Regions from separate parts of the Labrys okinawensis genome, predicted to be linked through region 2. Evidence: predicted binding sites of a transcription regulator. Region 2 holds the regulator's gene; the other holds the start of a gene.
What was found. Region 2 encodes PhoB, which activates phosphate uptake and scavenging genes when phosphate is short. Its sites were predicted from a motif close to TGTCATNNANCTGTCAT; they were not measured.
Positions count from the first base shown of each region.

Region 1: ACMDCR_RS27250 (acid phosphatase) is a predicted target of PhoB. The motif match lies at 2,220-2,236, and genes of this name have one in related genera.

Region 1 is NZ_CP178864.1:5,827,351-5,833,267, reverse strand. It holds gene ACMDCR_RS27260 (FUSC family protein) at 1-1,631, shown strand, start outside; gene ACMDCR_RS27255 (EthD family reductase) at 1,794-2,102, shown strand; gene ACMDCR_RS27250 (acid phosphatase) at 2,283-2,981, shown strand; gene ACMDCR_RS27245 (site-specific tyrosine recombinase XerD) at 3,022-3,960, shown strand; gene ACMDCR_RS27240 (succinylglutamate desuccinylase/aspartoacylase family protein) at 4,012-5,022, opposite strand; gene ACMDCR_RS27235 (RidA family protein) at 5,037-5,381, opposite strand; gene ACMDCR_RS27230 (amidohydrolase family protein) at 5,440-5,917, opposite strand, start outside.
Region 2 is NZ_CP178864.1:1,375,839-1,381,755, reverse strand. It holds gene pstB (phosphate ABC transporter ATP-binding protein PstB) at 1-376, shown strand, start outside; gene phoU (phosphate signaling complex protein PhoU) at 438-1,157, shown strand; gene phoB (phosphate regulon transcriptional regulator PhoB) at 1,173-1,874, shown strand; gene ACMDCR_RS06615 (RNA polymerase sigma factor) at 1,945-3,177, opposite strand; gene ACMDCR_RS06610 (YciI family protein) at 3,193-3,549, opposite strand; gene ACMDCR_RS06605 (aldo/keto reductase) at 3,700-4,653, opposite strand; gene ACMDCR_RS06600 (RrF2 family transcriptional regulator) at 4,744-5,190, opposite strand; gene ACMDCR_RS06595 (RNA-binding S4 domain-containing protein) at 5,270-5,566, opposite strand; gene ACMDCR_RS06590 (helicase-related protein) at 5,570-5,917, opposite strand, start outside.

The sequences.
Region 1 (5,917 bases), 2.6 Mb from region 2:
ATCTCGTTACCGACCTTGCCGTGGCGCGCTGCATCGAGATCATGCTCGGCATCACCTGCGCAGGCATTGCCGGACGCTTCTTCATGCCGCAGCTCGCAAGGGACGTGCTGGTGGAGCGCGTCGGCGCGGGCCTGCGCGACATCGCACGCTACGGCGCCGGGGCCATCGGCGGCACAGCCAAACCCGAACTCGACACCCGCTACCAGCGGTTGATCGTCGACATCGAGGCGCTGGCCGGCATGCGCGCCTATGCTCGCATCGAGGCGCCAGGGCTGGTGACCCATGGCCGCATGGCCCGGCATACGATCGGCCACATGCTCTCGGCGATCTCGGCCATCCACACACTCCTCGCCCATGCGAGTGCCCCGGACTCGAGCTGGCGCCCGTTGCTCGGCCGGGTCAAGGCCATGCTGGACGGCCTCGTCCAGCGCGACTGGCTGGTCGAGGATGCCAGGCCCTGGTTGCGCCAGATCCTTGACCTCACCCGCGAATCCGAGGCAATGCGCACCGCTCCGCTGCAGCAGAGCGAGGATCGCGCCGCTGCCGCCGCCCGCATCACGCTGCTGATCGAGTTCCTTGCCGCCCTCGGCCTCGTGCTGGAGGGCCTCACGGCTCTGCGCTTGCGCGCACCGGACCCCCCTGGCCCGCCCGGCCAATGGAAGCTGCCGACGCTCACCATCGACCGCGACCAGAAGGTCGCCTTCGTCAATGCCGTGCGTGCCGCCATCGCCACCGCCGTCGTCACCGCCTACTGGATCGCCACGCGTTGGGCCGATCTCGCAGGAGCCGCGGTAATGGTCGCAGTGGTGTCGAGCCTGTTCGCCACCATGCCCAACCCGATGCGCTCCTCCCTCGAATTCCTGAAGGGAACTGCTTTTTCTGTGCCGGCAGCCTTCGTCGTGGGGCAGGTCCTCTTGCCGGAGCTGCAGGGCCTGTTCTGGCTGCTGCTGCTCATTGCGCTCGTGCTCGTCCCGGTGGCGTTGGCCATGGCCAATCCGCGCTACACCAGCGTTGCCACCGCCTTTGCCATCAACTTCCTGCTCTTCGTCAATCCGCGCCAGCCCATGGTGGCGCAGCCCTGGCCCTTCCTGAACGAGGCGATCGCAGTGCTGGGCGGCATCCTGCTCAGCGTCGGCGTCTTCGCCGTTGTGCTGCCGCGCCGGCCGGAGAGCGTGGTCGAGCGCGTGGTGGAGGCGTTCCGCGCCGACCTCACCCGCCTGTGCCTGCATGAGCGCCTGCCCAGGGCCTCGGCCTTCGAGAGCCTCGCCTATGACCGCATCAACCAGCTGATGGCCCCTTTGGAACGCGTGGGCGCCAAGGCACAATATGTGCTCGACGGCAGCCTCGCCGCCGTGACGATGGGGCTGGAGATCATGCGCCTGCGCCGCTTCATCCGCGATGGCCTGCTCGAGGCCAGCCACGCCGTCGAAGTGAGCGCGATGCTCGTGCGCCTCGCCAAGCTTCTGGCCATCCGCGGCCCGCATGCCAAGACCCGGCGCGATATGATCGACGCCTTGCGCATCCTGGCGGCTTCAAGCGCCACCGACGCGAGCCCGAACATACACCTCCAGGCCGCCGCCTCGCTGCGCGTGATCGCCTTGGCGCTCGAGGATCATCCGCTCTATTTCTGAGCCGGAATATGCGAGAGGGACGTCGCGCTTCGCGCTTGCAGCTATCCGATCATCTGAGCGACAATATGAGAGCGATATGGAGGGGAATTGGTGAGCCGGGCCCCCGGAGTCCGAGCAGCCGGCCATTCGCAGCAGCAGACGAAAATTCTTGGGGAGAGTGCCATGGCGAGCCTGGTTGTCATGTATGGAACGCCGGTCGATAGCGCTGAATTCGACAGGTATTATTTCGAGACCCATGTTCCAATCGCAAAGAAGATCCCAGGGCTCCGGAAATACGAGGTCAGTCGCGGGCCGGTGGTCACGCCCGCCGGTCCGTCCAAGTTTCATCTGATTGCGACCTTGCAATTCGACGATCAGGCAGCCATCCAGGCTGCATTCGCCAGTGCAGAAGGCGAGGCCGCGGCCGCGGATGTGCAAAACTTTGCTACCGGCGGCGCCGACATGCTGATTTTTCAGAGCCAAGAGGTTTGACGGACGGGTGCGCCGCAGCCCGACTTATTGTCGGATCGTGATCACACCATGTCGTCCAGATCGAGCACATCAGCCCGGCGTGCTTCTGCGGCCAGTCTTCTTGTCACCCGCCGCATCTGTCATCGGCCCGTCACCCCAGAGTGGCATCTGGCGCAAGTTCCACAACCTATGGGTGCTCCCTTGCGCAAGATTATTGCCCTCGCCGCCATGCTGGCCCTTTCAGGCCTCTCTCCGGCTTTCGCCGACGATGCCAAGCCCTTCACCGACGCCAAGGTGGTTGACCTCACCATCCTGCTGCCGCCGCCGCCGGCCGCCGATTCGATGCAGACCAAGAGCGAGATCGCCGCGGTGCTGGCGCTTCAGGTCGAGCGCACGCCCGAGGAACTGAAGCACGCCCAGGCCGACGACGAGGAAACCGTCTGGCGCTTCGGCGGCGAACTGTTTGGCGCCAATTTCGACAAGGCCAAGCTGCCGAAGTTCGCGGCCTTCTTCGACCGCATCATCGAGACGGAAGGCGCCGTGGTGGATCCCGCCAAGAAAACCCTTGGTCGCCTGCGTCCCCATCTGGTCAGCGATCTCGTCCGCCCGGCCGTCGAGCCCAGCAAGTCCGGCTCCTATCCCTCCGGCCACACCACGCTCGGCACGCTGGAAGGCATCGTGCTCGCCAATATGGTGCCGGAGAAGCGCGCGGAGATCATGGCCCGCGCCTGGGATTACGGCCATAGCCGCCTGGTGGTGGGCATCCACTATCCCTCCGACATCGAGATGGGCCGCATCTCCGGCACGGTGATCGCAGAGACGATCATGCGCCAGGACGATTTCAAGGCCGAGTTCGAGCCTGCCAAGGCGGAACTGCGCGCCGCTCTCGGCCTGAAATGATCTTTTCAGCCTGTTAACCGCGGCGGACTAGGGTATCCCAATGCCCAAGCCCGCCAGCGATACCAGGCTGATCAACGCCTTCCTCGATATGGTGTCCGCCGAACGCGGCGGCGCCGATAATACGCTTGAAGCCTATCGGCGCGATCTCACCGATTACAGCGACTTCCTTGCCGGCCGCGGCGGCGCCATCGCCAGCGCGACCTCGGACCAGGCGCGCGACCATCTCGCCTCCCTCACTGCCCTCGGCTTCAAGGCGACCACGCTGGCGCGGCATCTCTCGGCCATCCGGCAGCTGCACAAATTTCTCTACGCAGAGGGTTTTCGCGACGATGATCCGACCGGCGTGCTCGACGGCCCCAGGCGGGGCCGCTCCCTGCCCAAGATCCTGAGCGTGGAGGAGGTCGATCGCCTCCTGGCCGCTGCCGGGGAGGGGATCGAGGATGCCGCCCGTCCCATGCTGGAGCGCCTGCGCGCTGCCCGCATGAGCGCCCTGCTCGAAACGCTCTATGCCTCGGGCCTGCGTGTTTCCGAACTCGTCAGCCTCAAGCGTTCGGCGGCCCGCCCCGGCCTCGCCATGCTCAGCGTGGTCGGCAAGGGCAACAAGGAGCGGCTGGTGCCGCTTACCGATGTGGCGCGCCAGGCAATGCAGGCCTATCTAGCGCTGCTGGCGGAGGCGGGCCGCGATCAGGCCTCGCCCTGGCTCTTCCCGTCCTTCGGGGAGAGCGGCCACCTCACCCGCCAGCATTGCGCCCGCGACCTCAAGGCGCTCGGCGCCTCGGTCGGCATACGGGGCGACCGCATCAGCCCCCACGTCCTGCGCCACGCCTTCGCCAGCCACCTCCTGCAGAACGGCGCGGACCTGCGTTCCGTCCAGATGATGCTCGGCCACGCCGACATCGCCACGACGCAGATCTATACTCACGTGCTCGACGAGCGCATGAAGGCGATGGTGCGCGACCTGCATCCGATGGGGGATTGATGTCGCGCCGGTTGCCGAGCCTCACAGAAAATGACCGGTTCTCAGGAAAGCTTAGAGGTTGATCCGCTCGGCTACCTGCATGAGGCAATCGCCAGCTTGGCTGTCGCAATGCAGCCTGTGTGAGATCACGATGCCGCCTTCCGCAAAGTGCAGCGGCTCCTCCGGCGCGTCCAGCCGTTCGAGATCGTGGTACCAGCCAGCGAGGCCTCCTGCATCGACATGGGCTCCGAGCTGCACCGCCGGCTCGAACCAGCCTCGGCGGGTGGCGTAGATGCCCTGGCTGTGGCGCGAAAGCGAAAGCAATTGCAAGGCAGGCTGTTCCGTCGGGAGACTGCCGAGCAGCGGCTTCTCGACAATTCCCAAAGCCAGCATGAGATTGTCGATGGCTCGCGCCGTGAAGGCCATGCTGGCGGGCGTTACCGTGCCGCCGCCGCCGAATTCGCCGCTGAGGCCGATGATGCCACTGCGTGTGGCGGCTCCCATCGAGGTTGGCGATGCCGGTCCGTTATCGGCGATGAAGGCGTGACTTGGCGCCATCGCCCGCATCAACTCGTTTGCTCGCGCGAAGCGGGCTTCGTCTTCCTGGCGCTCGATCAGGGTGCACAGGAGGTGGGCCATCGAGGTGCCGCCGGAATGGATATCCAGCAGGACATCGTGGCGGGGAAAGAGTTCGTGTTCGAGGAAATGCGCCAGGCGCGCAGTCGGGGTTCCCGATGGGTCCCCGGGAAAGGCGCGATTGAGATTGCCACCATCGAAAGGCGAGCAGCGTTTGGCTGCCATCACCGCCGGCAGGTTCGCGGCCGGCAGCACGGTGACGGTGCCTTGGATCACCGCCGGATCGAGGCGGCGCATCAGCCGGCCGAGCTGAAGCTCACCTTCATATTCGTCACCATGATTTCCTGCCATCAGCAGGAGGCTTGGTCCCGAGCCGTTCTTGACCCGCAGAAACGGCACTTTGATCTGATAATAGGGCGAGCGGTCGATCGAATAGGGAATGCTCAAATGTCCGCTCTGCCGGCCGTGGGCGGCGAAGTCGATGGCATGAACGAGGCCCGAATGCATCTCTCCCCCCACACTCAGATCGCGGCGATCGCGGTCATCTCAACACGCAGGTCCGGATCCGCGAGGCGCGCTTCGACGCAAGCTCTCGCAGGCGGATTGGCAGGGTCTATCCAGGCATCGTAGATGCTGTTCATTGCGTCAAAGTCGATGATGGCCGGAAGGAAGACATTGACTGCCAGCAATCGTGACTTGTCGGTGCCCGCTTCCTTCAGCAAGGATCCGATCTTGTCCAGCACATCCTGCGTCTGGCCTTCGATGCCGGCATCACGATTCTCGGCGACCTGGCCAGCAATATAGACAAGCCCGCCATGGCTGACCGCCTGGCTCATCCGAGAGCCCTTCTGGTAACGCATGATCATGCATCGATTCCTTTGATCAAAGACAAGACTGTCGAAGAAAGAGCGAGGCTTGACATGATCAATCCTCTCCGTCGCCACGAGCATCCAGGCCGAGCCGGTAGGTCCGATTGGCCGTTGAAAAGAAAAGGTCGTGCTGCTCGGTCGGGCTTAGCGGCGAGGCCAGCCTGCGGAATCCGTCATAGATTTCACTGAAGCTGGCGTGCAGGCTCGCGACCGGGAAATCACTTGCGAACATCGCGCGCCTCGGCCCGAAGCATGCAAGGCAATGGTCGATGACCTGCCCCAGGCTCTCGAGAGACCAGTCATTGTCGTATGCCACGAGGTCGGAAATCTTAATGAGCATATTATCGGCCCGTCCGAGGGCTTCCAGCCCGCGGCGCCAGAGTGCCATGCCCTCGGGGCTGCGATCGGCGGGGCTGCCGCAGTGGTTGAGGACGAAAATGGTATTGGGAAAATCTTGGGCGAGACGCAGGGCCTCCGGCATCTGCCAGGGATACAGCATGAGGTCGAAAACCAGTCCCAGCCTTGTCGCGACC
Region 2 (5,917 bases):
CCTGACCAAGGCAGCCTTGTGGAACGAAGTGAAGGACCGCCTCAACGCCTCGGCGCTCGGCATGTCCGGCGGGCAGCAGCAGCGCCTGTGCATCGCCCGCACCATCGCGGTGAAGCCGGAAGTAGTGCTTCTCGACGAACCGACCTCGGCACTCGACCCGATCTCGACCGCCAAGATCGAGGAACTGATCGACGAATTGAAGCGCGACTTCACCATCGTGATCGTGACCCACAACATGCAGCAGGCGGCGCGCAGCGCCGACACCACCGCTTTCTTCTATCTCGGAGACCTCATCGAGATCGGGGCGACGAACAAGATTTTCACCAACCCGAATGACAGCCGCACGCAGGATTACATCACCGGCCGTTTCGGCTGATCCCCGGGCAGGCATTCAAGCCGGCACATAGACGGCGGCGACAAGGAATTTGGAGAACGGCATGTCCGATCACATCGTTACGTCCTTCGATCAGGAATTGCGCGAGTTGCGCAACATGATCGCAGAAATGGGTGGCCTTGCCGAAAAGAGCGTGGCCGACAGTGTGGAAGCTCTGCTCAAGCGCGACAGCCAGCGCGCGAAGGCGGTGATCGATCTCGACGCCTCGATCGACAAGTTGCAGCGCCAGGTCGAGGAACGCGCCATCCTGATCATCGCCAAGCGCCAGCCGCTGGCGCTGGACCTGCGCGAGATCGTCTCGGCCCTGCGGGTCGCCAACGACCTCGAGCGCATCGGCGATCTCGGCAAGAACGTCGCCAAACGCGTCGTGGCCATCCAGGGCCATATGCAGCCCAACCAGCTCTTCGGCGGCTTCGACCACATGGCCGACCTCGTACTCGAGCAGCTCAAGCAGGTTCTGGACTCCTTCGCCCAGCGCAATGTCGAGGAAGCACTCTCGGTCTGGCGTTCGGATGGCGAGATCGACGCCATGTACACCTCGCTCTTCCGCGAACTCCTGACCTATATGATGGAAGATCCGCGCAATATCGGCTTCTGCACACATCTGCTGTTCTGCGCCAAGAACATCGAGCGCATCGGCGACCATGCCACCAACATCGCCGAGACCGTGCATTATCTGGTGACCGGCGAATCCCCTGCCGGCGAACGTCCGAAGGCGGATACGAGTACGTCTCTCGTCGACCTTCCAGTGCCGGCTAAGTAACAAGGGGAACCGGCTATGCCTCCCAAGGTTCTGATAGTCGAGGACGAAGAAGCCCTCACCCTTCTGCTGCGCTACAATCTCGAGGCCGAGGGCTATGAGGTGGACAGCGTGGCACGGGGCGACGATGCCGAGATCCGGTTGCGCGAGAGCGTCCCCGATCTCGTGCTGTTGGACTGGATGCTGCCCGGCCTGTCGGGCATCGAATTGTGCCGGCGCATCCGTATGCGGCCAGAGACGGAGCGCTTGCCGGTGATCATGCTCACCGCCCGTGGCGAGGAGGCCGAGCGTGTCCGCGGCCTTGCCACCGGCGCGGACGACTATGTCGTCAAGCCGTTTTCCGTGCCGGAACTTTCGGCCCGCGTGCGGGCCCTCCTGCGCCGCGCCAAGCCCGATCATGTCGCCTCCCTGCTCAAGGCCGGCGACATCTCGCTCGACCGCGAGACCAAGCGCGTCCATCGCGGCAATCGCGAGATCCGCCTGGGGCCGACGGAATTCCGCTTGCTGGAATTCCTGATGCAGGCACCAGGCCGCGTCTTCGCCCGCGAACAGCTGCTCGACAGCGTCTGGGGCCGCGACGTCTATATCGACGAGCGCACCGTTGACGTGCATGTCGGCCGCCTGCGCAAGGCCATGAACCGCACGCGCGAGATCGATCCGATCCGCACGGTACGCGGCGCCGGCTATTCCTTCGACGAAACCTTCTCGAAGCAGGGCTGATTGAGAGCGCGGATATCACAGCGACATACTTGCATGTCGCGATGTCCGCGCCCCTGAAAGGCACTTGCAACTAAACCTGCCCCATCTTCCCTTGCAGGTAGCGACGGATGGCAGGATCGCTTTCCAGCCCGATCGCACGCATGTAGGCGTCCCTCGCCTCGTCGAACCGTTTCGCTCGTGCCAGCAGGTCCGCCCGCGCCGCCCAATAGGGCTGGTACTCTGCAAGGCGAGCGTCCTCCAGCAATGCGTCGAACGCCGCCAGTGCGGCCTCCGTGCCCTCGATATGGGCTAGCGCCACGGCACGATTGATGGCGGCGACCGGGGATTGGGTCAGCAGGACGAGCGCGTCGTAGAGCTGCACGATCGCCGCCCAGTCCACCGCCAGGCCCCTGCGCCGGATCGCATGGGCCGACTGCAGCGCTGCCTCCAGCTGATAACGGCCGATCTGCCCTCTCTTTACCGCGCGGGCAAGCAGGGCCTCGGCCTCCTCGATCATCTCCTCGTCCCAGAGCAGGGTATCCTGTTGAGCAAGGGGCACGAAGTCGCCCTCCGGACTGCGGCGGGCGGCGCGGCGCGCCTCGGCATGCAGCATCAGGGCGAGCAGGCCAAGCACTTCGGGCTCGTCCGGCATCAGCGAGGCGATCAGGCGGCCGAGCCAGATGCCTTCAGCAGCAAGGTTGCGCCGACGTGGCCGCGAGCCCTCCGGATCGGCCCAGCCTTCGGCGAAGACGGCGTAGACCGCCTCCAGCACGGTATCGAGGCGCTCCGGCAGTTCTTCGCGCTCGGGCACGCGAAAGGGAATGCCGGCCTGCCTGATCTTGGTCTTGGCCCTGACCAGCCGCTGACTCATGGCAGCCGGCGAGATCAGGAAGGCGCTGGCGATCGCGGCGGCATCGAAGCCGAGCACCGTTTGCAGGATCAATGGCGCGCGCACGGTGGCATCGAGCGCCGGATGGGCGCAGGCGAACATCAGGCGCAGGCGCTCGTCAGGAATGACATGATCCTGCTCCCTGATCATCGCAAGTTCCTCGATCTGCCTGGTGACGTCGTCAGCCTTCTCCAGGCGGAGCCTGGTCTTGCGGGCGTTGTCTATCTGGCGCCGGCGGGCCGATGTCAGCAGCCAGGCTTCGGGATTGTCGGGGATGCCGCTCGCGGGCCAGTGCTCCAGCGCCGCCGCGAAGGCATCGGCGAGCGCGTCCTCCGCCCCGGCCACGTCGCCGGAGCGTGCCGCCAGAAAGGCGACCAGCTTGCCATAGCTTCGCCGGGCGACGCTTTCGGCAAGGCTTGAGGCGGAGGGCGGCACGGCCTGTCGGGCCGCTTAATACTCGTCCATCGGCCAGATGGGGCGTACCTCGACCGAGCCTGCGCCGGCGCCCGGGCAGCGAGAGGCCCAGTTCAGGGCCGTATCGAGATCGGCCACATCAATGAGATAATAGCCAGCTAATTGCTCCTTGGTCTCAGCAAAAGGCCCGTTCAAGACCTGGGTCTTGCCGTCGCGGATCCGAACGGTGGTGGCCGAAGCGGTCGGCCGCAGGCGGTTGGATCCCAGCAGAATACCGGAAGCCTTGATCGCCTGCGTATAGGCGCCATAAGCGGCAAGCATCTCATTTCTTGCAGCCGGCTGGGCGTTCTGCATGGCCTCTTCACTGGAATAGATCAGAATCGCGAATTCCATTGCATCTCTCCTCGATCGGCCGGCGCACCTCGCGCCGGCACGACAATGACGCGCGTCTCCAGCCCTATTCGACAGGGACAGCCATTATTGGGGCGACTTGCTTTCAAATCGAGCCGCCAAGAACCGCTAGGACACGTCGATACAAAGAGGCTAGGGCGCGCTGATCTTGGTGAGATGCTCGATCTCGGTCGAGCCCAGGGAAAGCTCGGTCGCCTTGATCAGATCCTGCAACTGCTCGACGCTGGTCGCGCTGGCGATGGGGGCCACCAGTCCGGGCCTGGCGATCAGCCAGGCAATGGCGACCTGGGCGGGCGTGGCATTCTTGGCGTGGGCGACCGCGTCGAGCGCCTCGAGAATGCGCAAGCCCCGCTCGTTGAGATATTCGCCCATGCCGCCGCCACGCGCCGCACTCTTGGCGAAGTCGGAGGTCGTGCGGTATTTGCCGGATAGGAAGCCCTTGGCCAGCGAGAAATAGCTGGTCACGCCAATCTCGTTCTTGAGGCAGAAAGGTTCGAGCTCGGCTTCGTATCCGGCGCGATCATAGAGATTGTATTGGGTCTGCAGGTTTTCGAAGCGCGGCCAGAGTTCCTTGGTGCTGACGGCCAGCGCCTTGAACATCGTGTTGGCGCTATGGTTGGAATTGCCGATCACCCGTACCTTGCCCGCCGACACGAGTTCCGCGTAGGTACCGAGCGTTTCCTCCATCGGCGTTTCCGGATCCTCCCAATGGGAGAGATAGAGATCGATATAATCGGTCTGCAGGCGCTTGAGCGAGGCGTCCACCGCGCTCTTGATATAGGCGTGTGACAGGCCCTTCTTGCCAGGCCCCATTTCCGAGCCGACCTTCGTGGTCACCACGACATCGGCACGGTTGCCGCGCGCCTTCATCCACTTGCCGATGATGGCCTCGGATTCACCACCCTGGTTGCCCGGCACCCAGGCCGAGTAGACGTCCGCCGTATCGATCAGATTGAAGCCGGCGGCGACGAAGGCGTCCAGCACGGCAAAGGACGCTTTCTCATCGGCGCTCCAGCCGAAGACGTTGCCGCCAAGGCCGAGAGGAGCAACCATCAGATCGGAACGTCCAATCGCGCGTTTTTCCATGAGTATTCTCCGTCATCGCATATCGGGAAACGGGCCCTTCACAAGGGCCCGGCGAAGCTGCCGGGTCACCGCGGCGGCCTGGGGAAAGGATCAGATCGAATAGCTCAGCTCGGGTTCCCTGCTGCCGGCCTTGCGCATCTCCTCCACCGACATGTTGTCGAGCAGGTCGGAGGAAAGGTCGCGCACGCGCCGCATCAGGAGACGCACCGTGCAGCCTGGAACATCCGGGCAGTCGAGGCAAGGCTGATAGGCGGTGTGACTGGCGCAGGCGATCGGCGCAAGCGGTCCGTCGAGTACGCGGATGGCATTGCCCACGCTGATCTCGCTGGCATCGCGCGCCAGCATATAGCCGCCTCCCTTGCCCTTCTTGGAACGAATGATCCCGGCGACGCGCAACTCGCCCAGGATGGCATCGAGGAATTTCTTGGGAATGCGATTGGCCTCGGCGATCTCCTGGCTCTGTGCCGTCTCGCCCGGAGGAAGGCCCGCAAGATGAGCCAACGCCTTGAGACCATATTTGCCCTTGTTCGTCAGCATGCGCCCAGGGTGCTCCGCTCCAGAAAGCAGTCAACCACGTCTATCACGAATATAGGGATTATCGAGCGCTTGGATAGGGTCACCGGGAGCGCGGCGGTTCCGGCGAGAGATCCTCATAGAGCGTCTGCGCCTCGGTCGCTGGGCCGCGGCGTTCGCCGAGTGCCTTCACGCGGTAGACACGCACCGTACGCTCCAGCGCGATGGTGAGCACGTCGCCCGCCTTCACCGCCTTGGCCGGCGCCTCTGCCCGCGCGCCGTTGACGCGGACGTGGCCGTCCGCGACCAATCTTGCTGCGAGTGAGCGGGTCTTCACCACACGCGCATGCCAGAGCCATTTGTCGATCCTGAGACGATCCTGGCTTCCGACATCGCTCATCGTTTATTTTTTGTCCGGTTTGCCGCCCTGCATCTGCTCCTTCAGCGCGAGGAGCTTGGCGAAAGGCGAGTTCGGATCCGGCGCGCGGTTGGATTCGCGGCCTTGCGGCTTGGCATCGCTCGACCAGTTGCGCGGACCACGATCGCCGCCGCGTTCCTGACGGTCTGGACGGGGACCACGGTCACGATCGGGCCGCCCTTCCCCGCCACCGTGACGGCGCTGGCCGTCGCCAGGCTTGCCCTCGGGGCGCGGACCCCGCGCCTCGAAGGGCTTGCGGTCGCCGTTTGGCTTGCCATTGCCGCGATCCTCGCGCCGAGGCCGGTCAAACCGACGCTCGGTCTGCCGGGCTTC